DNA from 3 places in the Massilia sp. PWRC2 genome. Region 3 is predicted to be linked to each of the others. Evidence: predicted binding sites of a transcription regulator. Region 3 holds the regulator's gene; each other region holds the start of a gene.
The links. Region 3 encodes sigma-54, which starts transcription at its own class of promoters, with help from an activator protein. Its sites were predicted from a motif close to TGGCANGNAANCTGCTTT; they were not measured.
Positions count from the first base shown of each region.

Region 1: a site for sigma-54 is predicted at 1,250-1,267, ahead of ACP7BZ_RS17050 (pilin). Genes of this name have one in related genera too.
Region 2: a site for sigma-54 is predicted at 2,190-2,207, ahead of ACP7BZ_RS19520 (EDSAP-1 family PEP-CTERM protein). Genes of this name have one in related genera too.

Region 1 covers NZ_JAFCUW010000008.1:280,855-290,783, reverse strand. Annotated here, with positions in the region: gene ACP7BZ_RS17055 (tetratricopeptide repeat protein) at 1-348, shown strand, start outside; gene ACP7BZ_RS17050 (pilin) at 735-1,181, opposite strand; gene moaC (cyclic pyranopterin monophosphate synthase MoaC) at 1,537-2,022, opposite strand; gene ACP7BZ_RS17040 (M48 family metalloprotease) at 2,171-3,673, shown strand; gene ACP7BZ_RS17035 (DUF2946 family protein) at 3,670-4,275, opposite strand; gene ACP7BZ_RS17030 (YheT family hydrolase) at 4,268-5,275, opposite strand; gene ACP7BZ_RS17025 (YybH family protein) at 5,284-5,736, opposite strand; gene ACP7BZ_RS17020 (zinc-finger domain-containing protein) at 5,741-5,932, opposite strand; gene ACP7BZ_RS17015 (AzlC family ABC transporter permease) at 6,121-6,897, shown strand; gene ACP7BZ_RS17010 (AzlD domain-containing protein) at 6,894-7,223, shown strand; gene ACP7BZ_RS17005 (phosphoglycerate kinase) at 7,346-8,551, shown strand; gene pyk (pyruvate kinase) at 8,612-9,929, shown strand, end outside.
Region 2 covers NZ_JAFCUW010000011.1:69,211-79,139, reverse strand. Annotated here, with positions in the region: gene ACP7BZ_RS19525 (FAD-binding oxidoreductase) at 1-1,023, opposite strand, end outside; gene ACP7BZ_RS19520 (EDSAP-1 family PEP-CTERM protein) at 1,150-2,145, opposite strand; gene ACP7BZ_RS19515 (nucleotidyltransferase domain-containing protein) at 2,442-3,533, opposite strand; gene ACP7BZ_RS19510 (HprK-related kinase A) at 3,530-4,456, opposite strand; gene ACP7BZ_RS19505 (HPr-rel-A system PqqD family peptide chaperone) at 4,453-4,728, opposite strand; gene ACP7BZ_RS19500 (hypothetical protein) at 4,771-5,355, opposite strand; gene ACP7BZ_RS19495 (XrtA/PEP-CTERM system exopolysaccharide export protein) at 5,535-6,119, opposite strand; gene ACP7BZ_RS19490 (S1 family peptidase) at 6,352-7,158, opposite strand; gene ACP7BZ_RS19485 (hypothetical protein) at 7,194-7,454, shown strand; gene ACP7BZ_RS19480 (XrtA system polysaccharide chain length determinant) at 7,726-9,267, shown strand; gene ACP7BZ_RS19475 (XrtA-associated tyrosine autokinase) at 9,290-9,929, shown strand, end outside.
Region 3 covers NZ_JAFCUW010000009.1:153,597-163,525, forward strand. Annotated here, with positions in the region: gene ilvA (threonine ammonia-lyase, biosynthetic) at 1-11, shown strand, start outside; gene queF (NADPH-dependent 7-cyano-7-deazaguanine reductase QueF) at 26-871, shown strand; gene ACP7BZ_RS17780 (PTS sugar transporter subunit IIA) at 1,066-1,548, shown strand; gene hprK (HPr(Ser) kinase/phosphatase) at 1,600-2,535, shown strand; gene ACP7BZ_RS17790 (PPC domain-containing DNA-binding protein) at 2,535-2,936, shown strand; gene rapZ (RNase adapter RapZ) at 2,981-3,844, shown strand; gene ACP7BZ_RS17800 (enoyl-CoA hydratase/isomerase family protein) at 3,847-4,944, opposite strand; gene hpf (ribosome hibernation-promoting factor, HPF/YfiA family) at 5,051-5,407, opposite strand; gene ACP7BZ_RS17810 (RNA polymerase factor sigma-54) at 5,487-6,977, opposite strand; gene lptB (LPS export ABC transporter ATP-binding protein) at 6,998-7,756, opposite strand; gene lptA (lipopolysaccharide transport periplasmic protein LptA) at 7,753-8,391, opposite strand; gene lptC (LPS export ABC transporter periplasmic protein LptC) at 8,434-9,045, opposite strand; gene ACP7BZ_RS17830 (KdsC family phosphatase) at 9,047-9,589, opposite strand; gene ACP7BZ_RS17835 (KpsF/GutQ family sugar-phosphate isomerase) at 9,589-9,929, opposite strand, start outside.

The sequences.
Region 1 (9,929 bases), on a different contig from region 3:
GACACCATCATGTCTCATATATGCATACCGATAGAATCAGGCGACCTGGAATTAATCGAAAGCGCAGACGCCGGAGATGCAAAGGCACAAACCGACCTGGCCGTGCTCTTTCTTTCTTATGGGAAGTGGGAGAGTGCTATTTACTGGCTGGAGTTGGCAACCAAGCAAAATTATTCAGGAAGCATGTACTGGCTCGGTCGCTGTCATATAGATGGTAATGGAGCAATAGCTGATGAAAATTTGGGCGTTATGTGGATTGCGAAAGCGGCCTCTCTTGGTCACATTGTTTCAACCGCCCTGATGAAGGCGATCCTGGCGAAGGATGGCAGGCAAGAGAGCTGTATTTAAGGCTCCTTAAACAGCTAGCGCTGCTGGCGCTTAGTGCCATGAACTCGAGCTCAATCGCAGGATCAAACCGCGTCATCGACTTGTGCGCGAAAAGTCGCATGTCGACAATCGCGAGAGTGTGGGCATCAAGGTCAATTCCCCGCTGCCTTCGTAGCACGTGAGTCGATCGATCGAGCGGATCCTTGAGTGCAGGGGCGAAACCCGCACTTGCCGCTAAATCGCTACTTTTAGCCCTCTCTAAAGCTGGGGGGATTCCTCATCAGCAAAGCAACGGTTGCACGAACCTGATGTTATTTGATGATTGTGTTATCGGAATAAAAAATCTGCGGCAAACCACCGTGAGGTGGTTTGCCGCAGATTCGATATTGCTTCGTACCAATCAGGAATTAATTCTTAGGCGTGAATTTACCCAGGCCAGCCGCCGTCCAGCTCAAGCCACCAACGCCGCATGCACCCGTGTAGGTCAGCGTCTTACCGCTGACAAGAGAGTCGGTAATGGTAGTGTTGTACACGATCGCAATGGTAGGGGCGGTGCCAGCAGCGTCGCCCGCTGCGGTGACCGACGTCACGTATTTGCCCGCATACGCGGTGGCGGCCTGCAAGCCGAGGGTCGCATTGGTGGCGCTCACCAACGTGCCATCACTGCAGGCAATACCGATGGCGGTCATTGCTGGACTTGCCAGGCTCACGCCTTCCTGGACCTTGGCTTTCGTCGTGTAATCCTGGTACGCCGGCAATGCGACTGCTGCCAGAATACCGATAATTGCAACGACGATCATCAACTCAATGAGGGTGAAACCTTTTTGTGCCTGTGGTTTGTAAGCGAAATTCATGAATAAGCTCCAGATTAAGTAGAAATAAGATGTGTCACACGTTGTGTGTGTCGGCCTGTACTCTCCATAGAGCAAGTTGCGGGCCAGCGATGATTTGGCAAAAAACCTCTCTATGGCACATGCTTGGACAGTGCCAAAGCGCTTTTTTGGCACACCAAGAGCTGTGCCAAATCATCTGGCACAACGCGGCGCTATGCCAATTAATCTGGCGCTGGTGTGAATTTGAAAGCAATGTGATCTGCCGCCGCCGTACCGGGGGGCACGGGGGAAATCCCCGTTGGGGGATTTCTTGCTTTGCCTAGCAGGCAAGGTCCTTGATGGGAATAAGGCTATGTGAATTACTTTTGGCAAAGCCCTACAGCTGCGCGGTCCAGTCCCCGCTTTTCCCGCCATGCTTTTCCAGCACCCGCACATCGGTCATCACCATGCCCCGATCGACCGCCTTGCACATATCGTAGATCGTCAATAAGCCCACCTGCACGGCCGTCAGCGCTTCCATTTCCACCCCGGTCTTGCCGAAGGTTTCCACCTGGGCGCGGCAGTGCACCCGATCGTGGGGCGCGTCGATCTGGAAATCGACGGTGACGCGGGTCAGCGCCAGTGGATGGCACAGGGGAATCAGGTCGCTGGTTTTTTTGGCGGCCATGATGGCGGCGATGCGGGCGATCCCCAGCACATCGCCCTTTTTTGCGCTGCCCGAAGTAATCAGGGCCAGCGTGGCCGGCTGCATGCGGATGGTGCCGGCGGCAACGGCCACGCGCGCGCTGTCGGCCTTGTTGCCGACATCGACCATGTGGGCCTGGCCGCTGCTGTCGAAGTGGGAGAGGGTCGGTTCAGTCATGTGAATATGGGTTCGGATGAGAATCTGTCAGAGAGGGCCACCGCGCGCTGTTGCGTCGGCTGGGTACGGGTATGATAGCACCGTGAAATCGACTCTCGCCCCCGCCCCTGCCCCACTGCGAACAGCGCGCCGCCGGCTGCGCGCAACCATGCTGGCCCTGCTGCTGGCCGCACCGGCAGTCGCCATGGCGCAGAGCCTGCCCGTGCTGGGCGACAGCGCCCGCGGCGACCTCTCTCCCGTGCTCGAGAGAAAACTGGGCGAAGAGATCATGTTCGACGTCCGCCGCGACCGCGATTTTCTCGACGACGACCCCATCCTCGATTATTTGAATACCTTCGGCAATGCGCTGGTGGCGGCATATCCTGGCGCGCGCGGCGAGACCGGCAACGATTATTATTTCTTTTGCGTGCGCGACCCCATGCTCAACGCCTTCGCCCTGCCGGGCGGCTTCATTGGCGTTCACTCGGCCCTGCTGCTGGCCGCCGCCAACGAGTCAGAACTGGCGTCAGTGCTGTCGCACGAAATCGGCCACGTCACCCAGCGCCACATCGCCCGCATGATCGGCCAGCAAAAGGGCGATGCCCTGATGCCGCTGGCCGCCATCATCCTTGCCGCGCTGGCCTCGAAGGCGGGGCCGGATGCCGCCATCGGCGTGTTCATGGGCGGCCAGGGCCTGGCGATCCAGCGCCAGATCAATTTTACGCGCGAGGCGGAACGCGAATCGGACCGCGTTGGCTTTCAAATCATGACGGCGGCCGGTTTTGATGCCACCGGCATGGTGGCTTTTTTTCAGCGCATGCAAACGGCGACCAAGGTCTATTCGGACTTGACGCCACCCTGGCTGATGAGCCACCCGCTCACCTCCGAGCGCATCACCGACATCCGCGCCCGCATCCGCGCCATGCCGTTCCGCCAGCGCATCGATGGCCTCGAGTTTTATCTGGTGCGCTCGCGCGCGCGCGTGCTGCAGGATGAAAGCAGCCAGGGCCGCACTGAAGCGCAAACCGCTTTCAATGCGCAACTGCAGCAGCAAAACCGCCAGCAGCAGGCGGCCGCCCAGTACGGCCTGGCCTATCTGGCGATGAAGCAGGGCGAACTGGCGAAGGCGGCCGATTGGCTCAGCCGCGCGCGCGCCACCATGAAGCCGGTCAGCGGCGCCGTGTTTTCCACCGGCCAGAGTGCTTCCGACGGCGGCGCCCTGTTTGCCGCCCTCGACCTGGAAATCAAGCTGGCCCCCGGCCAGCCGCCTTCACTGGCGGCGCAAACGGTGCGCGACGCCGAGCAGGCGCACGACAAATTCCCCCTCTCGCGCGGCATCGCCCGCCAGTATGCCGACGCCATGATCGTCGCCGGTCAGCTCGATGCGGCCACCGTGTATTTGCGCGACCAGGTGCGCCAGTACAAGGAAGAGCCAAAACTTTACGATTTATTGGCCAAGGCCTATGCCGCCCAAGGCAAATTGACCCTGCAGCACATCGCACTGGCCGAGTCGTATGTGCTGGCCGGCGCCGTGCCGGCCGCGGTCGATCAGCTGGGCATTGCCCGCAAGGCGCCCGATGCCTCGTTTTATGACCTGGCCCTGATCGATGCACGCGAACGCGAATTGCAAACGCGCCAGCGTGACGAGCAGAAAGAGAAAAAAGAGCGCTAAACGGGCAGTACAGTGCCTGCCGTCGCCGGCAAACGCACGAAGCCGAAGCGGGCCGCAAGGTCGGCGCTGGCGATGCGCTCAACGGCAATGCTGCTCTCGCCCAGTTGCAGCCGCAGCGACCCGGTGCCGTTTTCCAGCCAGGCCAGCAGGGCGTCGTCGCTGATCGGCGTGTGATTGAGCGACAGGGCGGCGAGTAATGGGGCAACATCGCGGTCATCGACCTGCGCCACCACCGCCCCGGCCACCACGACGAGCGCGCCGGCCTCGCTGAGAAACGCCTGCTGCGGCGCCAGCGGCGCGCCGGTCTGCACCGTCAAGCCGTGCACGGGATCGGTGCGGGCGATGTACGGCGTCGCTGCGAGGTTGACGAATACGCGCTGCGGGCCATTCTGAAAAAACCAGCAGCCCCGTCTATCGACCGCGTAATTGCGGTTGATAAAGGCGAGCAGGGCGGTTTGCACCACCTTGTCGCCGGCCAGCCCGAGCTGCTGGGCGCGCTCGTCGCGCATGCGCCAGACGCCGCGGGCGTCGAGCGCCAGCCAGTCATAGCAATCGGGTACATTCGGCCACTTGGCCATGGCCTGTTTTACGATGTCATCCATGTGTTGATCCTTGAGCGTCAGCTTCGCACAAAGGCGCGAAGGTGGGCGCGCGGCTGCCGCCGTGCTCGTCGAAAAATGCCAGCATGGACTGTGGCAGCCAGTCGAGCCGTCCCGGCGGTGCGCCCACCATGAAGCCGACGTGGCCGCCCTGCTCGGTATAGCGCAGTGTCACCGCCGCCGCCGCGCTGGGCGGCAGATGGCGCCCCGGCAGGAAGGGATCGTTGCGGGCGTTGAGCACCAGGGTGGGCACGGTGATGTCGTGCAGCACGTGCTTGGCGCTGGCGCGGTCCCAGTAATCGTCGGTGTTTTTATAGCCGTGCAGCGGCGCCGTCACCACGTTATCGAACGCGTACAGGTCGCGCGCGGCCAGCAGGGCGGTGCGGTCGAACAGGCCGGGGAACTGGTCCAGCTTGTGCAGGCACTTCGGCTTGAGGGTGCGCAGGAACATGCGCGTGTACAGTAAATTAAAACCGGAGGACAGCGCAATGCCGCCCTGCGCCAGGTCGAGCGGCGCCGAGATGGCGCAGGCGGCGCTGACGATGGCCGCCTGCTGCTGCGCCTCGCCCAGCCAGCGCAACAGCGCGTTGCCACCGAGCGAGACGCCGGCGGCGAACAAGACGCCGCTGGCGCGCGCCTTCAGGTGACGCACAATCCAGTCGATTTCAGCGGCATCGCCCGAATGATAAAAGCGCGGCGCCAGGTTCGCTTCGCCGGAGCAGCCGCGAAAGTGCGGCACCGCGCCCGACCAGCCGCGCGCGGCCAGCGCCGCCATCAGCGCCCTGGCGTAATGGCTGCGCGAGGACCCTTCCAGACCATGAAACAGCACCACCGTGGGACGCCCCGGCACGCCATCGAGCAGGTCGACATCGACGAAATCGCCATCGGGCGCCAGCCAGCGCTCACGGCGCAGGGGTGGGCCGGCCGGGCTGGCCGCCAGCGCCGGATAAATGGTCTGCAAGTGGCCGCCAGGCAGCCAGGCGGGGGCGCGGTAGGGCGGCAAGCGTGGCCTTAGTGCAGGCTCGAGGTGGCCGGCATGCTGCTCGGCGACGGCACCGGCACCGGTCCCGGCGCCACCGACACATGGTGCAGCACCATGCGCCAGCCTTGCGGGGTTTTCAGGTAGACATTGGTGGCGACCAGGTGGGCTGGCTGCTGGCCATGCGCGCCCTGCGGATCGACACCGGTGCTGCCTTCGATGACCGTGTGTACCGCGCTCATCAGGTTGTGCGCCTCGTACAGCTGCGACGGCCGGATCTGCAGGCCGCCCCTTTGCAAGATCGCTTCCCATGCGGCCTGGATGGCGACATGGCCATGCAGGCGGGGGCCGCCGGGGTGGATACAGACGATCTCGTCGTCCTCAGCCCACAGCAGCATCAGGGCGTCGATATCGCCGCGGTTGAGGGCATCATAAAACGCCGCTTCGACTTCGGCAGGGCTGCCGTTGAGCCTGACCGTTTTCATGGCATCAGTGGTGCGGCAGCGCCGTACCGGCTTTCAGGCGGTAGGCGGTGCCGCAATACGGGCACTTCGCTTCGCCATGGTGGTCGAAGTCAAGAAATACGCGCGGGTGGGACGACCACAGCGGCATGGCCGGGTTGGGGCAATGCGCTGGCAAGTCGTTGCCGTCAAGTTCTACCGCAGGGACGTGCTGCTTCATATTTTCTCCGAAGGGCGGGCCGGGCCGATGTGGCCTAGCGTAGACAGGATTTTAGACGATTCGGACGGCTTGCCGGAACCCTCGGTAAAATAGGGGGCGCCCGACGATTGGGTGCTGCCTGCGTGCCTGCCTGGCGCTCCCTGTTTTTTTGCTTTTTTACATGCTTGCCCCTGTGGCATGAACGCCACATGGATCGACTGATTCCTCCTTCTTCCACTGCCGAGCGCGGCGCGCCCCTGGTCAACCTGTCCGACGCCCCCGATGCCGCTGCCTGGAAAGCCGGCTTCGCCGCTGGTGCGCCGACCCTGTTCGGCATCGCCGCCTGGGGCATGGTGGTTGGCATTGCCATGGTCAAGGCGGGTCTTGGCGTGCCGCACGCGCTGGGCATGACATTGCTGGTGTTTGCCGGTTCGGCCCAGCTGGCGGCGCTGCCGCTGATTTTTGCCAACGCGCCCATCTGGGTGATTTTTACCACCGCGCTGGTGGTCAACCTGCGCTTCGTGATTTTTTCGGCCCTGATGGCGCCCCATTTTTCCCATCTGCCATGGCGCGCGCGCCTGGGCCTGGGCTATATCTCGGGCGACATTTCAATTGCCCTGTTTTTGCAGCGCTTTCCCTCGCCGGCGCCCGAAGCGGGCAAGCTGTCGTACCTGAAGGCGCTGATGTTTCCCAACTGGTGCGCCTGGCAAACCGGTTCCATCATCGGCATTTTGCTGGGCAGCGCCGTGCCCGCCGCCTGGGGGCTGGGCTTTGCCGGTACCCTGGCCATCTTGTGCATCACCGTGCCGCTGGTGGCCAACAAGGCGGTGCTGGCCGGGGTGATTGTTGCCGCCGGCGTGTCCGTGCTGGCGTTTAGCTTGCCGTTCAAGCTCGGTTTGCTGGTGGCGGTGGTCGCTGGCATGCTCACCGCCATGGTGGTCGAAGAACGCTTCGAACGTCTGCGTGGCGCGAAGGTCAAACCATGAGCGAGCTCGATATCTGGCTGGTGATCGGCGCGCTGGTTGTCGCCACGGCGGTGGCGCGCTCGTCGCTGTGGCTGGTGGGTCATCGCATCAGTATTCCAAAACGGGTGCAGGAAATGCTGCGCTTTGCGCCGGCCTGCGCGCTCGCGGCCATCATCGCCCCCGATATCCTGATGAGTGGCGGCCAGTTGCAGACCAGCCTGGGCAATCCGAAATTGCTGGCGGCCATCGCCGCCGCCGCCTTTTACTGGCTGCGGCCCCACATGGTGCAAACCATCGTGTTCGGCATGCTGGTGTTTACGGCGGCGCGGCTGTGGCTGCCTGCCTGAGGGCGCGGCGCGGCCCGTGATTTGCCCGCGCGCCCCCTCGGGCCGATAGGGGTTTTCCATCCCGTCATCAGGTAAAATAGCGTTCTTTCTACTTTACGAGCGCTGTCCGCGCGCGAGCCGCCATGCATGACGTCCTTCAATTTATCCGACTGCAAGACTTGATCGACCAGCAGGCGCTGCGCGGCAAACGGGTGTTCATCCGTGCCGATCTGAACGTGCCCCAAGACGATGCCGGCAACATCACCGAAGATACCCGCATCCGCGCCTCGGTGCCGGCGATCCGCGCCGCCCTCGATGCGGGCGCCGCCGTCATGGTGACTTCGCACCTGGGCCGTCCCACCGAAGGCCAGTTCAAGCCGGCCGACAGCCTGGCGCCGGTGGCGCTGCGCCTGGCCGAATTGCTGGGGCAGAGCGTGGCCCTGCAACAAAACTGGGTTGATGGCGTCGATGTCGCTCCCGGTCAGGTGGTGTTGCTGGAAAACTGCCGGGTGAATGTCGGCGAAAAAAATAATGATGATGGCTTGGCCAAAAAGATGGCGGCGCTGTGCGATGTCTACGTCAACGACGCCTTCGGCACCGCCCACCGCGCCGAAGCGACCACCCACGGCATCGCCAAATTTGCGCCGCTCGCCTGCGCCGGCCCCCTGCTGGCAGCCGAGCTCGACGCGCTGGGCAAGGCGCTGGGCGCGCCCGCCCGGCCCCTGCTGGCGATTGTCGCCGGCTCCAAGGTGTCGTCCAAGCTGTCGATCCTCAAAGCGCTGGCCGACAAGGTCGACAACCTGATCGTCGGCGGCGGCATCGCCAATACCTTCATGAAAGCGGTCGGCCTGAACATCGGCAAGTCGCTGGTCGAGGCCGAGCTGGTCGCTGAGGCGCGCGCCATCATCGACATGATGGCCGCGCGCGGCGCCACCGTGCCGATCCCGACCGATGTGGTCTGCGCCAAGCAATTTTCGGCAACGGCGGTGGCCACCACCAAGCACGTCGCCGACGTCGAAGACGACGACATGATCCTCGACATCGGCCCGCACACGGCCGCCACGCTGGCCGCGCAGATCAGCGCGGCGGGCACCATCGTCTGGAACGGCCCGGTCGGCGTGTTCGAATTCGACCAGTTCGGCGGTGGCACCAAGACGCTGGCGCTGGCGATTGCCGCATCAAACGCGTTCTCGATCGCCGGCGGCGGTGATACGCTGGCAGCGATTGCAAAATATGACATTACCGATAAAATCGGGTATATCTCCACGGGTGGCGGCGCCTTCCTTGAATTTTTGGAAGGCAAAACCTTGCCAGCCGTTGAGATCCTGCTGCAACGTAAGGCTGCCTGAATTTCCTGAATTTCTTGATTTGACTCGTTGTCCGACGTTCCCTTCCTGAGGACCCATCCCATGCTACGTGGCACCAAGATTGTTGCAACCATCGGCCCGGCGTCGTCCGACTTCGATATGCTCGTCAAGATGATCCGCGCCGGCGTCGACGTGGTGCGCCTGAATTTTTCGCACGGCAGCGGCCAGGACCACATCGACCGCGCCGCCCTGGTGCGCCGCGCTGCCGCCGAATGCGGACGCGAAGTGGCCATCATGGCCGACATGCAGGGACCGAAAATCCGCGTTGGCAAATTTGAAGAAGGCAAGGTGCTGCTCGAACCGGGCGCTTCCTTCATTCTTGACGCCAAGTGGGGCAGTAATGGCGAACTGGGCAATCAGGAGCGCGTCGGCCTCGATTACAAGGCCTTGCCGCGCGACGTACGCGCCGGCGACAAGCTGTTACTCAATGACGGCTTGATCGTGCTGATCGTCGACCGGGTGGTGGGCGCGGAAATCTTTACCACCGTGCGGGTCGGCGGCATCCTGTCGAACAACAAGGGCATCAACCGCCAGGGCGGCGGCTTGACGGCGCCGGCGCTGACCTCGAAAGACATGGAAGACATCAAGACGGCGATGTCGTTCCAGGCCGATTACCTCGCCATCTCCTTCCCGAAAAGCGCCACCGACATGGAAATGGCGCGCCAGCTGGCCAATATCGCCGGCGAGCCGTGGCAGCATAAACCGATGTTGATCGCCAAGATCGAGCGCGCCGAAGCAATTCCCGCGCTGCAGGAAATCCTCGACGCCTCCGACGGCATCATGGTCGCGCGCGGCGACCTCGCGGTGGAAGTGGGCAACGCCGCCGTGCCGGCACTGCAAAAACGCATGATCGCCATGGCGCGGGCGTCGAACAAACTGACCATCACCGCCACCCAGATGATGGAATCGATGATTTTCAATGCCGTGCCCACCCGCGCCGAAGTGTCCGATGTGGCCAACGCCGTACTCGACGGCACCGATGCCGTCATGACCTCGGCCGAAACGGCATCCGGCAAGTATCCGATCGAGACGGTGGAAATGATGGCCGCCATCTGCGTCGAAGCGGAGCAGTCCGAGTACAACCGCCTCGACGCCGATTTCCTCAACGTTAAATTCACCCGCATCGACCAGTCGATCGCCTACGGCGCGTTGTTTACGGCCCACCACCTGGGCGTGAAGGCGATCGCCGCCCTGACGGAGTCGGGCTCGACTGCATTGTGGATGAGCCGGCACCGGGTCGAGGCGCCGATTTTTGCCATCACGCCGATTATTGCCACCCAGCGTAAAGTGTCCCTGTACCGCAATGTGCACGCCTGTCACCTGACCCAGCAGGGCGATGGCAGCGCTGTCCTGCGCCAGG
Region 2 (9,929 bases), on a different contig from region 3:
CGGCCGCCAGAAGCGCAGCGCGTGCAACAAGCGGTAGCCGCGCGCCAGCTTTTGCTCGGTCACCACGGTCACCTTGGCCAGCGATTTCATGCGGCGACGGATTTCCGCCATGTTGGCCTTGACCTGCGCCGCCGTGCCGGTGACTGCGCCGAGGCTGGACCATTCGCCGGGGGCGATGGTGATCAGCACCGCCTGCGCCTCGGCAAGCAGGCGCTCTGGCGCCACCCCATATTCCTTCAAGTAGGCGGTGATGCCATACATCAGTGTCGCATGGGTGCGGGCCTGGTTGCCGAGATGGGTGACCGACTCGACACATCCCTCACGCTTGAGCGCGGCGAGCTGATCGATGAACTGCGGCAGCTGGGCAGGGTCGCGCAAGGACAGCGATAGCGCCACCTGGCACGGCCGCCGTGGCACCAGCCGGAAGCAGGCACTGGTGACGATCCCGAAGTTACCTTGAAAAAACAGACCATCGAGAATCGGGCCGGCGCCGTACGGGTGGCTGTGCGCCAGCGGCGAGTGCTCGCCCAGGCGCCGAAAACCGGTCTGCAGGATCTTGCCTGACCCGCACACCACTTCCAGCCCGAACACGTCTTCCTTGCGTGGCCCGAAATAGCCGACACCACGATCGAGCGCGTTGCCCAGAATACTGGTGGCGCGCGCCGATCCGGTGACATTGAACGTGAGTTCGGGACAATGTGCCTGCAGGTAGTCGTAAAGCTGCTGCTGGGTCACTCCCGGCTCGATCACCGCCACCGGATTGGCCAGCGAAATGGCGCCCGCATTGAGGATGCGGTTCATGCCACTGAGGTCAACCAGCGCGCAACCGGGCAGTACCGGTGACTTGCCGCCGTAGCCAAAATTCAAGCCCGTCGAGACAGGGTACAAGGCCGTGCCGTCCCGCCGCGCCTGTACGACCAGTGCCGCCACCGCAGCGACACTGGTGGGCCGGTGCAGGCCCGCTAGCGGCTGCGCATGACCGCTGATGTTATCGGTGCTGCGAGAAGACGTGGCATCAGTCATGGGAAGGAGCGGCGTCCGAATAAAACCCTATCCTAACCGAAACTGTTCCGTAAAAGCAAAAACCTCCGCCGGTAAGGGCGGAGGTTTTCAGGGCAATGCCTGCGTAGCGGGGCCACGCCTTGGTCATTAACCGCGACGGCGACGGGCGACGCCCAGGCCCAGCAGGCTCAGACCGATCAGCAGAACGCTGGCTGGCTCTGGCACTTCCGACGCCGACGACAGCGACGACTGGGTCACGGTGACGGTGTAGGTGAAGCCAGCACGCAACACGCGCGAATCCGACAGGGCGGTACCGCTCTGGTTGACTTCTTTATTACCAGCGGCGCTGAAGCTGCTGAAGTTGCCATTCAAGATGGTCGGTGCGAATGTCATGCTGATGAAATCAGGATCGTTGCTGCTCAGCTCCAGGATAAAGCTGGTGCCGGCGGTTGCGATGCCTTTGGTGTTGACATTGGCAGGATCAATGAAGACTTTGCGGAACACGTCGTAGCTCAGCGAGAACTGGGCGTTGACCGAACTTCCGACGTCAGCGCCACTGAGCAGCTGGAACGAAGTCGACGACTGCGCTTCCACGCCGTTGTTGATGCTGCCGCTCGCACCACCTTTGTTGGTTGAGGCGGCAACCGACGAATCGGCGCGGGTCAGACCGTTGGCGCCTGGGCCGCTCACGGCGGTACCGGCGATGACCATGTCACCCATTGCAAAGTTCAGGGTTGGGGTCGAGATGTGCGTGTGCAGGTTGTTTTCAGGCTGGGCATCGGTGGTACCGACAGCCTGGCCGCCGGCGGCGTACAGGGCAGCGGCAGCGGCGCAGTCAGGACCGGCGCAGCGATATTTGACGTCGATGGTATCGACGTTGCCGGTGATGCTGCCGTCGCCAGCGCCGATGGCTTGCACGTTGTTGAAGTTGGCGGCTGCCGAACCGGTGCGCTGATCACCAACGATTTTGATGCCGCCAACGATAGGCTGACCAGGGGTCAGGGTGCCGTTGCCGGTGGTTGCGGTTACCAGCGCCAGGCCGGTAATGGCCAGGTCAGCCACGCCCAGGACACCAGCCGAAGCAGGTACGGAGACGACAGCGCTGGCGATGCATGCCGCGAGGAAGATTTTTTTGAGATTCATGGTAAGGCTCCAGGGTGGAATTCGTTGACTTGCTTGTCGGTGTATAAGCAGGTACCGTGCCAGCCAATCTAATATGATTAAAATCAATGAGTTATCCAGGTGTTCCTCGATGCCACATCATGCACTGTAAGATTTCCCGACATTATTGAACGAAAATTAATTTACAGATGCAACATCAGGCTGGACGGATTGATCACCATTCGCTGCGCGAAGCTTGCCAAGCGAATATTGATTGATACCGCGTGGGGCGTCAGCGGCCGGTTGCGCTGCGCAAGCCGATGCCAGCCCCCAAAAACTCACGCTGCTGGCGTGGTCTTGGGAGTAACAAATGCTTTGTGAAAAAGATGGCGCGCCAACATCAGCGGCGGCATGCGCAACCAGTTTCCCCTGACATACAGCAGCCAGCGCGACGCCCGCGTGCCGGTACGATCACAGCTGGCGTGATCAGGCAACAAGGCGCGCTGAAACAACCCATCCATCAGCGCCCGCAGGATGGCGTTCGGACTGCCGTTGGCAGTGGCGGCGGCCATGACGGCGGCCGGTACCGGCGTGCCGAACAGCCAGGCGGCATAGCGCAAGGCATAAAACAGCGGCCGCTGCAATTCGAGGACGACGGCACGCGCCGCCAGCCGCTGCCAGCGATCGGCATCGAAAGCGCGCAGCATGCGGTCGATATCGACCATGTCGCGCAGGGCCTTGTCGGTCTCACCGTCATAAAACAGGTGGGTGGCGCTGTGCAGCAACATGTCGACGGGATCGAGCGTTTGCAAGATCAAGGGCAGATCGGCCGGCACCGTCACCGCCGCTTGACGCAGCAAGCGTGGATCGGGATGGTGGCGCGCGGTCGGTGGCAGGATGGCGTGGTGGACATCGATCATGGTTTGCCGCTTGACATGCTGCATCGGCGGCAACTCGTGCATCCATTCGCGGTAATAGCGCTGATCGTATTCGTCGTGGTGGCCGCCGCGCCAGCCGTGCATCAACAGGGCATGTTCGACCTCTGCCAGTTGTTCTTTCGGCACCAAGATATCGATGTCGGAAAACAAGCGGCCGCGAGCCGCCGCTGCGCCGCTGGCAACATAGGCTGCGCCCTTGAGCAAAATCAGCGGCATAGCGAGCTTGCCCAGGGCGGCGGCAATCTGCGCCACCTCCCAGTGCACGGCATTGGCATGGCGTTCGGCAAGCCGGCGCGCCCATGCCAGGTGGGTGCGCGCCGGCGCCGGCACCTGATCGATCACACCGGCCTCGTCGAGCGCCGCCCACAGGCCGGCACTCAGGTTGGCGGCCAGCGCCTGGCGCAAGATCATGTCCCAGTCGGCCAGGCTGAAAGGAGCGAGGGCGGCGGGCGCGCGCAGCACCCGCACCAGCAAGGGCAGCGGCCGGCTCATGGCTGCGATGGCCGCAACCCGGCGAATATGTCGATCGCTTCGTCGATCACGCTGTAACGAAAACTGAAGGCATCGCTGCGCTCGATCAGCGCCGCCAGTGCATTGAAGCCGTCGGCGCCCAACAGGCTGAAATTGAAGGCGTTGTCGGCCAGCTGCATGAAAGCCCGCGCACGCGCCATCGGCGTCAACACGGCCGCTTCGCCGGCGGCGTACTGCGGAAACACGATCCACGCCGGCCGTGCCGTTTCACCGGCGCGCGCCACGCTGCTGGCCGGCGGCTTCAGGTGCGCCACCGTGCCCTTATGGGTGTAATCGGCGGGCGGACTGAACACAGGCGCCGGCAGGTAGGCGCGCATGATGTCGATCGAGGCATTTTTCAGGCTGATGGGGCGCGGCAACGGCACGATCTGGCCGTCCGTCAGGCGGATCAGCGTTAATTCGTCCGACAGCAAGCGCCAGCCGCGGTGCACCAGCGCGGCGCACAGGGTGCTTTTGCCGGAACCGGGCGGGGCTGGCAAAATCGCCGCGCAACCATCCTTCTCGATGACGGCGGCGTGAATCATCAGGTATTCGTGGGCGCGGCTGGAAACACACCAGTTGAGCATCCATTCGAACATCGCGTAGCCCTGCTCGAACGGCAGCGGCGTGAACGGACGCTCGCCATCATTGGTAAACCGCACTTGCGGACGCCACCAGCGGCGCCAGCCGGTCGAGCTGTGAAAGCCGAGGTGAAAATCGGCAAACTCAGTCGATTCGGCAAGGCTATAGTCGGCATACATCAAGCCGATGCCATGGGCAATCGGCGCATTAACGGCAGCAATGTGGTTAATAAAAGGGCCGGTGCGCAGGTACAGGCCGGGACCGGCCAGGCGCTGGCGCAGCTCGGCCGCCGACAGGCTGGCCACCGTTGTTACTTCGCTCACGCCAGCGCCTCGATCAGTTCGCAGCCAGCCAGTCCGGCCAGCACCCGTTCGAGGGCATCGACTTCGTCGGCATCGTCGAGATTGAATCGACTGGCCAGGGCCGCCGTGTCCATCGGCTCGGCGCTGTTTTGCAGGCACACCAGCACGTCGTAGCCATTCGCGTCGAGCAGGTGGCAGTCGCCTGACAGATTATTGAAAACCACGCATTCGTCGCCCCACTGGCGGCGCAGTACCTGCTGCCCGGGGCGCAGCCGCCAGCGTCGCGCTGGCACTGAGGAAGAGGAAGAAAGCAAAACGTCGACTTGCAGCGAAACTCAGGATTCCATGTAAGTCGATTGCAAATACGTGGTCAGCTCGGCCATGCTCCAGGTGACGGTGGCGCTCGGCTTGTATTGATACTTGCTCTGGATTTCGGTGTACATCGAAATCACGTCTTCCAGGGTGAGGAAACCGATTTTGCCCGACTGCACGTTCATATAGGTGGCGACCAGCGCCGCGCCGAACTTCGAGATATCGTCGGTGTTGGTATTTCCCAGCACGTCCTTGAGCGATGTCGATGCGTAGGTGGCGTTTTTGCACGGGAAGATGTGACCGAAGCACGCACTTTGGCTGCACGGCCAGGCGCCGCTCTTGTACCACGTCAAGGGACCGACACCGGAACAAGCCGCGCTGTCGCTCGGATGCACACTGCCCAGCTTCGACATATTGCGCGAAGGCGACTTGCAGGTCAGCGCCGCCATGCCCGGCTGGCTGACCAGGGTCAGCACCACGCCCGTCGAGCCAAGAGCGGCGGTTTTGGCAAAGCGACGGCGGGCGTTGCCAGCGGCCGACAGCGAAGCGGCGGTATGCTCGGGGACTGCGGGCTTGCCGCCATCGCCTGGGGTTTGTTCTATAGACACGCTCATTCCTTCAAATGGTAGCAGCAGCAGGGAAGCATGAACGCTCTCCCGATTACAGTGTAGCAACAGCGTAGCAATATTCGTTCCAGCTGCCGCCATCCAAAAACTCTGTTACTTTTCAAGGACTTGCAGCGCAACTCCCGACAATAAAATTGCAGGGTGTAAAAATTCTCGACAGCTTAAAAGAAGCTTTCCGGGATCACCAGGACGTCGCCGGGACGCACCGCGATGTTGGCGGAAATGTCGCCATCCTTGATCAAGTCATTCAAACGCACGGGAACTTTTTGCATCTTGCCGTCGACATTGCGAATAATGCTGGCCTTGTTACCGGACGCAAATTCCGTAATGCCACCGACCGCGATCAACACATCCATCAGCGACATATCGCGCCGATACGACAGCGCTTGCGGCTTGGCGGCCTGGCCGATCACCCGGATTTGCTCGCCATAGGTGCCAACAAAACTGGTCACGATGACCGTCACCACGGGCTGCTGGATATATTTGCTCAATGCGGTTTCAATATCGCGTGCCAGTTGCGTCGACGTCTTGCCGCTGGCATCGAGGTCTTCCACCAGCGGGGTCGTGATTTTGCCATCCGGACGCACCGGCACCGACATCGACACTTCAGGATTGCGCCACACCGTGATCGACACGGTATCGCCCGGGCCGATCAGATAGTCGTGCGCAGGCGCGGCTGGCGTCGCCGGGGCTGCCGCCAGGGGAGTGCTGGCGCAACCCGTCAATGCCACAGCGCCGCACAGCATGGCAACGATGGCCAGCGACTTGATGGTGCTTGTTTTAAAAATATTCACGTCAGAATCCCCTAAATGGCAGGCGGCGGCGCGGCGTGCGCGACCACAAATGCGTTTTTGTTAACCGGACTGCACTAGCGAGAGCGCCCGGGAATTGTAATTTAAATACTTTTTAATGCGCTGTATTTTACCCCATCCAACTTGCAGCAGCGGCGCACGACAGCTGAAAATATTTTCTTCAAGCCTATTTTTGTTGCAATAAATCACGCACATAGCTGACCGGTATGGCGTATGAAATGCCACTCGGATTGGTGATGGCAGTTTCCTTCAGACCTTTAACAAAGGTCATATTGATTACTGCCAGCACCACGCCGGTGCCCGGGTCATACACCGGGCTGCCACTGTTCCCGGGGTAAGCGGTGCCATCGAGCTGATAGATCTGAAAAGGCGGACGCTGCAACTGAGCAATCATGCGCACATCCAGCGATTTTGAACTGAGCGACGGCATCACGATCGGCGTAATGGCCGCGAGCAAGGCGCGGTGGGTGGCCGGATGCAAACCGAGCACCATCCCCAAGGGAAAACCCGTAAATACCAGGTCCATGCCTTCTGCGGCATCACTGTCCTGCCCCAGTTTCACCGCCGGCAAGGGGGCGCCAGTGAGCCGTAAATGGGCCAGGTCATGGGTCTTGTCGATGGCCACCACGGTGGCGGCACGGAACTCGGTCTCGTTGCCGCGCCGCACCAGTACACCCAGTGCCTCGCGCTTTTCCGTATCGATCACATCGGGCACCACGTGCGCATTGGTAATCACGCTCAAACCGTCGCCGACGACGAAGCCGGTGCCAGAAAAATTGACGGCCGGACTACGCGTCTTGACAAAGCTGCCCACCCCCACCACCGAGGGTTTGAAGGCGGCGACGACAGCAGGCAAGTCAGCGCCGTGCGCGCTGCCCAGCAGCAAGCAGCCGAGCATCACGGCCAGGCCGGCGCCCCGCCCGAAGCGGTTAGTGGCGCAGGTGCCACGAAATTGCAATAAGTGTATCAACATAAAGTCGTCGAAAGCAGGGAGTAACAACAGTCGGCGTGCGCACCAGCTCAATTTTGCTTTATATACACACGTATTCGTGCCCGACGATAGCAGATAAAGCGCTACCACCGCCGATGCGCCAGCGCCATGATGCCGTCCTTCTGCTGGTCCGGGGGCGCGGTGAATGGTCGCACAGATCACCCCTAAAAGTAACGGAAAATCAGAAAAATAATATCAAATTTACACTGCAAGTGGTGCTGCACCACTTGCAACATGCGCAACACTTTGTGTTAATTGCATTATTTCTGGCGTTTTAACGAGTGCAACAATACAATGTGTGACTTCTAAACCAGATATTTTTTAGCCTCGGCATTGACTAATCCATCACAATTTGAGGATGTCCAAAGAGTGCTTGGCAATATTGTGGAAGACGCCGTGGTTTTTCTTGCACGGTAAGCATAGTTTTTCTATTACGCAATTGCAATTGCTTTCGGTACAAGCGATGATACGTTCAATTCCCTGCGCGTCCCATGGCTCCGCTAGCGCGCGCCCAACCCCCTGCAGCACCCAGATGGCGAGATTACCGAGATGGCAGAACTGACAGCCGTAGTATTAGCGTTCCTCAAAGCGATCGGCAAATACCGCTGGTATGCCGTGATCATTTCCTGGGTCGTCGCCATCATTGGCTGGGCGGTCGTCTATAAATTGCCGAATGATTATCAGGCATCGGCCCGGGTCTACGTCGATACCCAGAGCATCCTCAAGCCGCTGCTCTCTGGCATGACCTCGATGCCCAACCTCGATCAGCAGGTGGTGTTCATGCGCCGCACCCTGATCAGTCGCCCGAATGTCGAGCGCGTCATGCGCATGGTCGACCTCGATGTCAAGGCCACCAATGCCAAGGACCATGAAAAGCTGGTCGATGAGCTGATTGAAAAGATCAAGATTCTCGGTACCGAGCGTGACGACATTTACACCATCACCTATAACAACCCCAACCCGAAGCTGGGCAAGGATGTGGTGCAGTCGCTGCTGACGATTTTTGTCGAGGGCAGTTTCGGCGGCAAGAAGCAGGATTCTGAAAAAGCCGTGCAATTTATCGAAGACCAGATCAAGGGCTACGAACAAAAGCTGACCGCCGCTGAAACGGCCCTCAAAGATTTTAAAATTCGCAATATGGGCATGCTGCCAAAATCGGGCGGCGACTACAGCGGCAAGATCAGTGACCTGGCCGATCTGCTCAACCAGGCCAAGCTCGAACTGCTCGAAGCCGAACAGGGCCGCAACGCCATCAAGCGCCAGATCACCGGCGACGAGCCGGCACCGGTGGTCAGTGCCGACGCGGTCGACAACAACGACGTCAACCCGGAACTGGCCTCACGGATTGCCGCCATTAACAAGCAACTCGACGCCCTGCGCCTGCAGTACACCGAAGCCCACCCCGACATCGTTGCGTCCAAGCGCCTGCTGGCCAGCCTGGAAGCGCAAAAGTCGGCGGAAGCGAAAAAACGCAAGAAAAGTGGCGATCCGGGCGCCAATTACAGCCCCATGCTGCAGCAAATGAATGTGGCGCTGTCGGTGGCCGAAGCGCGCGTGGCATCGCTGCGCGCCCGTGTCGACGAGTACAGCTCGCGCATGGCACGCATCCGCTCGAGCAGCGCCGAAGCGCCGGAAGTGGAAGCACAACTGGCCCAGCTCAACCGCGATTACCAGGTCAACCAGAGCAATTACCAGAAACTGCTGGAACGGCGCGAGACGGCCAAGCTGTCGGGCGACCTCAGTTCGGCCACCGACATGCTCACTTTCCGCGTGATCGACCCGCCGACGGTGCCGCTGACCCCGGCCGGGCCGAATCGTCCACGCCTGTTTTCGCTGGTGTTTGCCGGTGCGCTCATTGCCGGCCTGGCGGTCGCGCTACTGCTCAGCCAGATCCGACCGACCTTCCTCAGCCAGGCGTCGCTGCGTGACGTCACCGGCATTCCAATTCTTGGCAGCATCGGCATGAACTGGACCAACGAGCAAAAAGTGAAACGCCGTGGCCGCCTGTATGCAATGGGCGCCGCCGTTTTTGCCCTGTTCGGGGCTTACGGCGCCGTCATGGCCGCCATTCTGATTCGACCTTCGCTGTAAGCGGACGAGCACGGGAGCAATTGTGAGCATTATTGAAAAAGCGGCACGCCGCATCGACCAAAAGAAGGAGGCCCAGGCGGCCTCCACGGCCACCCTGCAGGCCGCCGACACCGACGTCGTGATCGACGCCGACAGCGTCGCGGCGCCCCCCAGCGCGGCGTCGCCGCAGGCGACCGTGATCGCGGCCACGCCGGTCGCGCTGCCAGTAGCAGCGCCCGCAGTTGCGGCGACCGTTGCAGCGACCGTTGCGCCGGCAGTTGCGCCCGTCCGCCCCGCCAGCCTGCCCGAACTGTCCGTCGAGCCGGTGGTGCTGGCCGAAGCGGCGCCGGTCAAGCCGCGCAAGGCCAGCACCCGCAAGGTCGAGCTGGACCTGAACCGCATGCGCGACATGGGCATGGTCACCGCTGCTGGCGGCCGTACCCTGCTGGTGGAAGACTTCCGCATCATCAAGCGCCCGCTGATCAAGCGTGCCTTTGCCGAGCCCGATGTCGGCCAGCCGCCCAACAACTTGATCATGATCACCAGCTCGGTACCGGGCGAAGGCAAGACCTATTGCGCCATCAACCTGGCCATGAGTATCGCCATGGAGCTCGACCATACCGTGCTGCTGATCGATGCCGACGTCGCCCGCCCGTCCGTGCTGCGCACGCTCGGCCTGCCGG
Region 3 (9,929 bases):
TATTTTTATAATGCACTGATTGATCATGATGCCCGATACCGCCGCCAACACGCCGACCGATTCGCCACTGGGCAAAATTGCCGCTTATCGCAGCGATTACGCCCCCGAGTTGTTGTTCCCGATCGCCCGCCAGGGCAAGCGCGATGAATTGCAGCTGACCGGCACGCTGCCGTTTTTTGGTGTCGATATCTGGAACGCTTACGAGGTGTCGTGGCTGAACATGCGTGGCAAGCCGCAGGTGGCGATTGCTACCATCACGGCGCCGGCCGACAGCCCAAATATCGTCGAATCGAAATCCTTCAAACTGTATTTGAATTCGTTCAACCAGACTCGGCTGGCCAACGAAGCAGCCTTGCTGGCCCTGCTGCGCGAAGACTTGTCGGCTGGCTTCGGCGCCCCCGTGCAAGTGCGCCTGTGCCTGCCCGAGCAGTTCGGTCAGCTCAACATGGGCGAACTGGACGGCCTGCTGCTCGATCGTCTCGACCTCGAGATCGACAGTTATGCGCCCGCTCCCGAGCAGCTAACTGCCAACTTTGATGGCGCACCGGTCGAAGAAAAGCTGATCTCTCACCTGCTCAAATCGAATTGCCTGGTGACGGGACAGCCCGACTGGGCCAGCGTGCAAATCCATTACGTGGGACCGCAAATCAACCAGGAAAGTCTGCTGCGTTACCTGATTGGTTTCCGTGAACACAATGAATTTCACGAGCAATGTGTCGAGCGGATTTTTGTCGATATCTTGCGCACCTGCAAGCCGCAAAAACTGGCCGTCTATGCGCGCTATACGCGCCGCGGCGGCCTTGATATCAACCCGTGGCGCGCCAACTTTACGAGTGCCCCTCCCTTGAATTTACGTAACGCACGGCAATAAACTGGACGGTTTGATGTTGCACAAGGGCGCTCAAGCGTCCCCTTGACCACCTTCCCGGGGGGGCATACGGTGGGACTTCGACAGCGACCGTTGTTCCAGTGCTTGCACACCAATAAATGCGGTGTCACTGCCTGCAAACAAGCCTATAATTCCGAGTCGCAAGTCAATGTGCGGATTGCACCACTTTTAGTGTTATGACCAATCTTAGTAAAATTTTATCGCTCGAAAACGTCCAGCTCGATCTCGAGGTGTCCAGCAAAAAGCGGGCATTTGAGCAAGCCGGGCTGATTTTCGAGAATAACTGCGGCATCGCCCGCTCGACCGTCTCTGACAATCTGTTCGCCCGCGAACGGCTTGGCTCCACTGGCCTCGGCCATGGCGTCGCCGTGCCGCACGGCCGCATCAAGGGCAGCAAGAGTTTAAAATCGCCGCTGGCCGCCTTCGTCCGCCTGGCTGAGCCGATTCCGTTCGAATCGCCCGACGGCCAGCCGGTCAGTCTGCTGTTCTTTTTGCTCATTCCCGACCACGTCACCCAGCAGCATCTGGAAATCCTTTCCGAGATCGCCGAAATGTTTTCCGACGACGCCATCCGCACCGTGCTGTCGACCGAGACCGACCCGCGCGCGGTCCATTCGCGCATTATCAATTGGCAACCGAGCCTGCAGGCCTTGGGTTAAACTTCTTCGTGCCGGGCGCCTTCCAGCCCTCCACTTACTGAAGACCACTCGATGCTGCAATCTCCGCTGACGATCCAACGGCTGTACGACGACAATCGCGAAAGCTTGCAACTGGGCTGGTTCGCCGGCTTCCCCGGCGGCGAACGGCTGATCTCGGGCGACGTCGCCTCCGCCGCCGACCAGGTCGGCCACCTCAATTTGATCCACCCGGGTCGCATCCAGGTGTTCGGACACCAGGAACTGACCTATTACCACCGCCTCAAATCGAATTCGCGCAGCCACGTGATTGGCGAACTGATCGCCGGCGGCCCCCCCGCCCTGATCATCGCCCAGGGGCTCGACACCCCGCCCGACATCCTCGCCATTTGCGACGAACAAAATATCCCCCTGTTTTCCACCCCGCTGCCGGCCGCCCAGGTCATCGATTACCTGCGCGTCTACCTGTCGAAAAAGCTGGCGCAACGGATCATCATGCATGGCGTTTTCATGGATGTGCTGGGGGTCGGCGTGCTGATCACCGGCGACTCCGGGCTGGGCAAGAGCGAGCTGGGGCTCGAGCTCATTTCCCGCAGCCACGGCCTGGTGGCCGATGATGCCGTCGAATTTTCGCGCATCGCGCCAAATATGATCGAGGGGCGCTGCCCGCCCCTGCTGCAAAACCTGCTCGAAGTGCGCGGCCTTGGCCTGCTCGACATCAAGGCGATTTTTGGCGAAACCGCCGTGCGCCGCAAGATGCGCCTGAAATTGATCGTCCACCTGGTGCGCCGCAGCGCCCTCGAAGAAGAAGCCGAGCGCCTGCCCTTCCTGTTCCCCACCGAAGATGTGCTGGGCTTACCGATCCGCAAAGTGGTGATTCCCGTGGCGGCTGGCCGCAACATCGCGGTGCTGCTGGAGGCGGCGGTGCGCAATACGATCCTGCAACTGCGCGGTATCGATACCTTGCAGGAATTCATGGAACGGCAGCGCCAGGCGATGAGCGGCGACTAGTGGAGAGCTTGCCGCTACGTCTGCCACCGGGCGCCGACTTGCGCCGCGCACTCGAGCAGGCCCTCAGCGACCGGCAACTGGGCGGCGCCTTTGTTGTCTCCGGCATGGGCAGCTTGCAGGGCGCGCGCCTGCGCTTTGCCGGCGCTGCCGATGCCAGCGTGCTGACGGGCGACTTTGAAATTATTTCGATGGCCGGCGCCATCACGGCCGACGGTGCCCATCTGCACATGGCGGTGGCCGACAGCGCTGGCCAGGTGCTGGGCGGGCACGTGGTGTACGGCAATATCGTGCGTACCACCGCCGAAATTTTGCTGGCAGTAACGACCGGCTGGCAACTGGCGCGTGCCTACGATACTGCCAGCGGCTACCCTGAACTGGTGGTGCGGCCCGACCGCAAATAAGGCCGCGCCGTTCGCCCTGGCGCCGGATGCGGTATCATCGCGCCATGCAAATCGTCCTCATTTCTGGTATTTCCGGCTCCGGCAAATCGGTGGCCCTCAACGTTCTCGAGGACGCCGGCTACTATTGTGTGGATAATCTGCCGCCGGCCCTGCTGGGGCCACTGGTCGACACCCTGATCGCCGAGGGCGTGCCCAGCCTGGCGGTGGCGGTCGATGCCCGCAGCTCGGAGTCGCTGGTCGAATTGCCCGTCAATGTGGCCGAACTGAAGGCGCAGGGGCATGACGTCAAGGTCATGTTCCTGACCTCGAATACCCATTCGCTGGTGGCGCGGTTTTCCGAAACGCGCCGCAGCCACCCGCTGTCGCACCAGCTGCGCCCGGACGAAAACCCGGCGTCGCGCCGCACCCTGATCGAATGCATCACCGAAGAGCGCGAACGGCTGTCTGCCATCGAGCAACTGGGCCTGGTCATCGATACCTCGGACCTGTCCGCCAATAAATTGCGTGCCTGGATCAAGGAACTGGTGGCGCTCGAACGCGCGCCGCTGACGCTGTTTTTCGAGTCCTTTGCCTTCAAGCTCGGCGTGCCGCTCGATGCCGATTTCGTCTTCGATGTGCGGGCCCTGCCCAATCCCTACTACGACATCAGGCTGCGCCCGCTGACCGGCATGGATGCGCCCGTCATCGCCTTCCTCGACGCCCAGCCGGCGGCCGGCGAACTGCTCGAAGATATCCGCGCGTTCATTGAAAAATGGCTGCCCTCATTTAAAACCGACAACCGCAGCTACCTGACGGTGGCGCTCGGTTGCACAGGTGGTCAGCACCGCTCGGTGTATATGGCCGAGCGGCTGGCGGCGTATTTCGCGCCCACCGAACGGGTGGTGCTGCGCCACCGCGAACAATCGTAGCTTTATTCTTTCCCGAGGTCGCGCAGCGGATGCGCGCGCGCCGGCCACGGTGACGCGAAAAACCGTTCGACCATCGCTGCCGTCACACCTTCGAGCGTGGCCGGGTTCCACACCGGCGCATTGTCCTTGTCGATCACCAGCGCGCGTATGCCTTCGAGCACTTCGCCATGTTCAAAATTGCGCCGCACCAGGATGCGTTCCATGCGCAGGCAATCGGCGAGATCGAGGCTGGCGCCGCGCGTCAACAGTTGCAGGGTCACTTTTAACAGCAGCGGCGAGCGCTTGTGCATGGCGGCCAGCGCTTTTTGCATCAGTACGCTGTCGTCGGTGGCCAGCGAAGCAATGATGGCTTCAATGGTGGAATGACTAAAATGGCGGTCGATGGCGGCGCGCGCCTCGGCCAGCGGCGCCAGAGCAGCGTCGGCGGCGGCCCGGTGCGGCGCGGCAAACGCCGCCACCGCAGCGCGCAGCTGGGTGCCTGGGGTGGTCTCGATCAGTTCAAGCAGCGCCGCCATCTGTGCCTGCGGCACGAAGGTGTCGGCCAGGCCGCAATAGAGGGCGTCGGCGGCGCGCACGGTCAAGCCCGTCAGTGCCAGGTAATACCCCAGCCGGCCCGGTGCATGGCTGAGAAAATAACTGCCGCCCACATCGGGAAACAGGCCAATGTTCACTTCCGGCATGGCCAGTTTGCTGCCATCGGTGACCACCCGCAAGCCGCGCTGGCGGTGCGCTTCCGACACGCCCAGACCGCCCCCCATCACCACCCCATCCATCAGGGCAATATAGGTTTTCGGATAAAAGTGAATCAGGTGGTTGAGGCGGTATTCTTCGGTGAAAAAATCTTCCAGCGAGGCGCTGCCACCGGTGGTCGGCAGCGTGCCGACGTCGTAAAAATAGCGGATGTCGCCGCCCGCGCACAGGGCCTTGTCGGTGCTGCTGCGCAGTACCACGGCGTCGATGGCATCGTCATCCTGCCACGCCAGCAGCACGTCGGTGAGCGCGCGGATCATTTCCAGCGACAGCGAATTGAGGGTGCGCGGACGGTCGAGCGTGATGATGGCGGTGCGGTTGGCGATGCGGGTCTTGACGAAGTCGGTCATGGCGGCAGAGAGAGGGGAAAACACCTATTCTAGCAGCGACGCCGGCACGCCCGACGTGACAAGGGCGCCCGCGGGCGCCCTCATCCATATTAGGGGACCTGGTGACTCAGGCAGCAGCGGCCGGCAGTTCTTCTTCGGACAGGTGCTTGATGGCCTGGTGATCGTGGTCCTGGACCTGGGTTTTGTATTTCATGACCTGGCGATCGAGCTTGTCGATCAAGCCGTCGATGGCGGCATACAGGTCGTGCGACAGGGCGTTAACGTTGATGGTCTTGCCCGGAAGTCGGAGGTTGATTTCGGCTTTTTGCCGTTTTTCTTTTTCAGTCAGATTGTCGACGGTGAGGATGACGGCAATGTCGATCACTTGATCAAAATGGCGCCGGACGCGTTCCAGTTTGCTCTGTACGTATTCACGGATGGCTGGGGTCACTTCAAGATGATGTCCGCTGATTGTGAGATTCATACACACTCCTTTGATGATGTCGCTTCCTGTTCATGCAAACCGCATAAAGCGGGACGCAGAGGAACACTGAAAAAACGATCTACAGATTCTTGCGAAGAGCGACGGGCGGGATTTTCAGCGCTTCACGGTATTTGGCCACCGTGCGGCGCGCTATGACCATACCTTGTTCCCCCAGCATGTCTGCGATCTTGCTGTCTGAAAGTGGATTCTTCGGGTCTTCCGCTCCTGTCAATTGCACGATGAGTGCCCGGATCGCTGTCGACGATGCTTCGCCGCCGGCGTCGGTCGCCACGTGGCTGCCAAAGAAATATTTCAACTCAAACATTCCATGCGGGGTCAGCATGTATTTTTGAGTGGTTACCCGGGAGATAGTGCTCTCGTGTAGGCCCAGTGTATCAGCAATTTCACGCAGCACAAGGGGACGCATGGCGACCGCGCCGTGCGAAAAAAAGTTACGTTGCCGCTCCACAATTGCTTCGGCGACCCGCAAGATGGTGTCGAAACGCTGCCGCATATTTTTGATTAGCCACTTTGCTTCCTGCAACTGGGCGCCCATCTGGCCCTCGCCCTTGCCCTGCTTGAGCAGGCTGGCGTACATATTGTTGACCCGCAGGCGCGGCATGACGTCATTGTTCAGGCTGACGGTCCAGCCGCCGCGCGCCTTGCGCACGATGACGTCGGGCACCACGTAATCGGAGGTGCCGGCGCCGAAACCGGCGCCCGGATGGGGGTTGCACTGGCGGATCACCACTTGCGCCTCGCGCAAATCTTCGTCATCGCAAGCGAGCGCTTTTTTGAGCTTGTTAAATTCGCGCTGGGCGAACCAGGTCAAGTGCTTGCAGACGATCTCGAGCGCCATGCGGCGCGTCACCATGGCGATTGCCGGCATGCGGCGAATCTGCAGCGCCAGGCACTCGCCGGCATTCCTCGCGCCCACCCCGGCGGGATCAAAACTTTGCAGCAGCGAGAGCGCGGTTTTCAGTTCGTCCGCATCGATCTCCAGCTCGGCCGGCATGCGCTCCAGTATCTCTTCGAGCGACTCGGTCAGATAGCCATTGTCGTCGAGGGCATCGATCATCAGTTCGACCAGCGCGCGGTCGCGCAGTTCCAGCATCGCCAGGCGCATCTGTTCGGACAGGTGCTCGCGCAGGGTGGTGGCGGTCGCTTCGATCTGCGGGCGCGATTCCTCGTCGTCGGGCGACTTGTTGCGCGACGCTTCGCTCCAGTCTTCGCTGTCGGCGCTGGTGTCCTGGGTGCTCTCGCCACCCATGTCGACCGCTTCGCCACTGTCGGCGTCGGCCGCCGGTGCATCGGCGTTGGGCGGTGCATCCTGGTTGCCCACTTCAGGTGCTTCGGCATTGCCGCTGGCGCCGACGGCGCCGTCGGCGAGCAGGCGCACCGAGTGGTCGAGCGGATCGTCGAGGCGCTCGAGCAGGGGATTGTCGGACAACAGATGCTCGAGTTCCTGGTGCAGCTCGAGGGTCGACAGTTGCAGCAGGCGGATCGACTGCTGCAGCTGCGGCGTGAGCGCCAGGTGTTGCGAGGTACGTAGTTGAAGTGACTGTTTCATGGCTCGCTTTTGACGGATGCTTACATGCGGAAGTGTTCGCCCAGGTACACGCGCCGCACCGACTCGTCGGCGATGATGTCGTCAGGGCTGCCCGAAGCGAGCACGGCGCCCTGGTTGATGATGTAAGCACGGTCGCAGATACCCAGCGTCTCGCGCACATTGTGGTCGGTAATGAGGACGCCAATACCGCGCTCTTTCAAAAAGCGCACGATGCGCTGGATCTCGATGACGGCGATCGGATCGACCCCGGCGAATGGTTCATCGAGCAGCACGAAGCGCGGGTTGGTGGCCAGCGCCCGGGCGATTTCCACCCGCCGGCGCTCACCGCCCGACAGCGACAAAGCCTGGTTGTCGCGCAGCTTGTCGATCTGCAGATCTGCCAGCAGGCTGTCGAGCCGCTCGGTGATCTGCGCTTTGGTCAAGGCCTTGCCGTCGACTTTTTGCAGCTCGAGCACGGCGCGGATATTCTCTTCCACCGTCAGCTTGCGAAACACCGACGCTTCCTGCGGCAGATACGACAGGCCGAGGGCAGCGCGGCGGTGGATCGGCAGGCGCGAGATGTCGACGCCGCTGATGTCGATGGTGCCGGCGTCCGACGGCACCAGCCCGACGATCATGTAGAACGAGGTGGTTTTACCGGCGCCATTCGGCCCCAGCAAACCGACCACTTCGCCGCACTCGACCTGCAGCGAGACGTCGCGCACCACCAGCCGCTTGCCATAGCTTTTTTGCAGGCCGCGCACGATCAGCGTGCTGCCACACGATTTCGCTTCGATCATGGCTTTTTCGCCGCTGCGGGAACGCCTGGCGCTGGTGCTGATGCAGGTGCTGGTGCCGGCGCTGCGCCTGGCGCCGGCGGCAGCTTCGGCTCGATCACCATCCGTACGCGGCCACCATCGGCCTTGGTGGTGCCGCTGACATCGTTCTCGACCGCATAGACTTCCTTGCGGCTGTCGTAGGACAGATAAGGCCCCTGCACTTCCTGGGTCTTGCGCTTGTTTTCGACGGTGGTGATCTTCGCCTTTGAAAACAGTTTGACGATTTCCAGCTTGTTGTCGTATTCGATGCGCTCGGCCTCGCCCTCATCCCAGATATCGCCGCCGTCGCGCTTCTGGCGGAAGGTGGCCAGGCTGCCCGGATCGGCATAAAAGGTGGCGTAGACGTAGCCTTCCGGGTCGCTCTTGATGATGGCGCGACCGGCCTTCATCAACAGGGTGCCGCGCTGCAGTTCGACATTGCCCACCAGGGTGCGCGTCTGCGTCACATCGTTGATGGTGATGGAGGCGGCATCGACGATGGTCTGCTTGGACGAGTCGGCGCGTTCGGCACGGGCGGCACCGCCGACGGTGACGGTGACGGCAACAGCGACGGCAACGTCGACAAACAGGGCCCGGCTAAAAAAACGAAATGGCATGGTCGGTTCTCGATTTCAGAAAAAGGGACGTCACGGCGCCCGCTAGCGGCGGCGCTGCGGCGGCGGCGGCGGGTAGACCAGGTGGGCGCGGTTATAAATATCGATCTGGCCGGCGGCGCGGTCGGCCAGCATGCCCACACCGGTGACGACGGTGTCACCCTGCAGCATCTCGACCGGCAGATCGGTGCGCAGCTTGTCTTCGTCGGTGAGGATGGTGAGCGCCTCGGTTTTCAGGCGCAGGTGCGGGCCCTGATTTGATGCCGGCCGCTCGACCAGCACGTTGCCCATCATGTCGACGATATTTTTCGTCTGGTCGATGCGGCCATTCGCCGCCGTCATGGTCATCGGCGGCAGCGGCGGCGACAGGCTCTGTACCACCGGCAGCACGATGTCGGCGGTGTCGTTATCGGGGCGGTGGGTCAGCTTGTCGCCAGCGACGATGTAGCGCGGCTTGCCGTCAGCGGTCATCTTGACCACACTGAAATTGTCGACGATGTAGTCAGGTTCACTGCGGGCGACACTGCTGCTGGCAAAATCGCCGCGGTTGATCACTTCGACCAGCCAGAAGCTGCCGAGGGCCAGCAGGACGCCAGCGCCGATGGTGGCGCTGACCTGCCAGCGGTGCGAAGTGCGCTTGTGGCGGGGGCGTGCCATGTCAGGCGAAGTACGGCGCCAGCGCGGCGTCGTAGCTGTGTTGGGCGCGCATGATCAGGTCGCACAGTTCGCGCACGGCGCCACGGCCGCCGGACGCACGGGTGACGTAGTGCACGCGGTGCTGCACTTCGCCGTGGCCACTGGGCACGGTGACGGCAAAGCCGACCTGGCGCAGCAGCGGCAGGTCGATGACGTCGTCGCCGATGTAGGCGCAGTCGGCTGCCGTCAAGCCAGTCAAGGCCAGCAGCTCGGCAAAGGCGATGCGCTTGTCGTGCGTGCCCTGGTAGACGTGGGCGATTTTCAGATCGGCCGCGCGGCGTACCACCACCGCCGACTTGCGGGCGCTGATGATGGCCACCGGCACGCCGGTTTTTTGCAGCAGCTCGATGCCCATGCCGTCGAGCACATTGAAGGTCTTGGTCACTTCACCATCGGCGCCGTAGGTCAGGCTGCCGTCGGTGAGGATGCCGTCGACGTCGAGGATCAGCAGGCGCACGGCAGCGGCGCGGCGCACGTGGTCCAGGGTGTAGTCAGCGTTGATCATCAGATCACCTTGGCGCGCGTGAGGTCGTGGATATGCAGGGCGCCCACCAGCTTGTCGTCGGCATCGACCACCAGCATCTGGTTGATGCGGTGCTGTTCCATGATGGCGACGGCGTCGACCGCCAGCTGCTCGGCGCGCACGCGGCGCGGGTCGGCATGCATGACGTCGCGGATCATGATCTTCGTAAAATCCTGCACCCGTTCGATCAGGCGGCGCAAGTCGCCATCGGTGAACACGCCGATCGGGCGCTGCGCGGCGTCGACGATGGCGGTCATGCCCATGCCCTTCTGGGTGATTTCCAGCAGCGCCTGCGACAGCGTGGCATCGACCGGCACGGCGG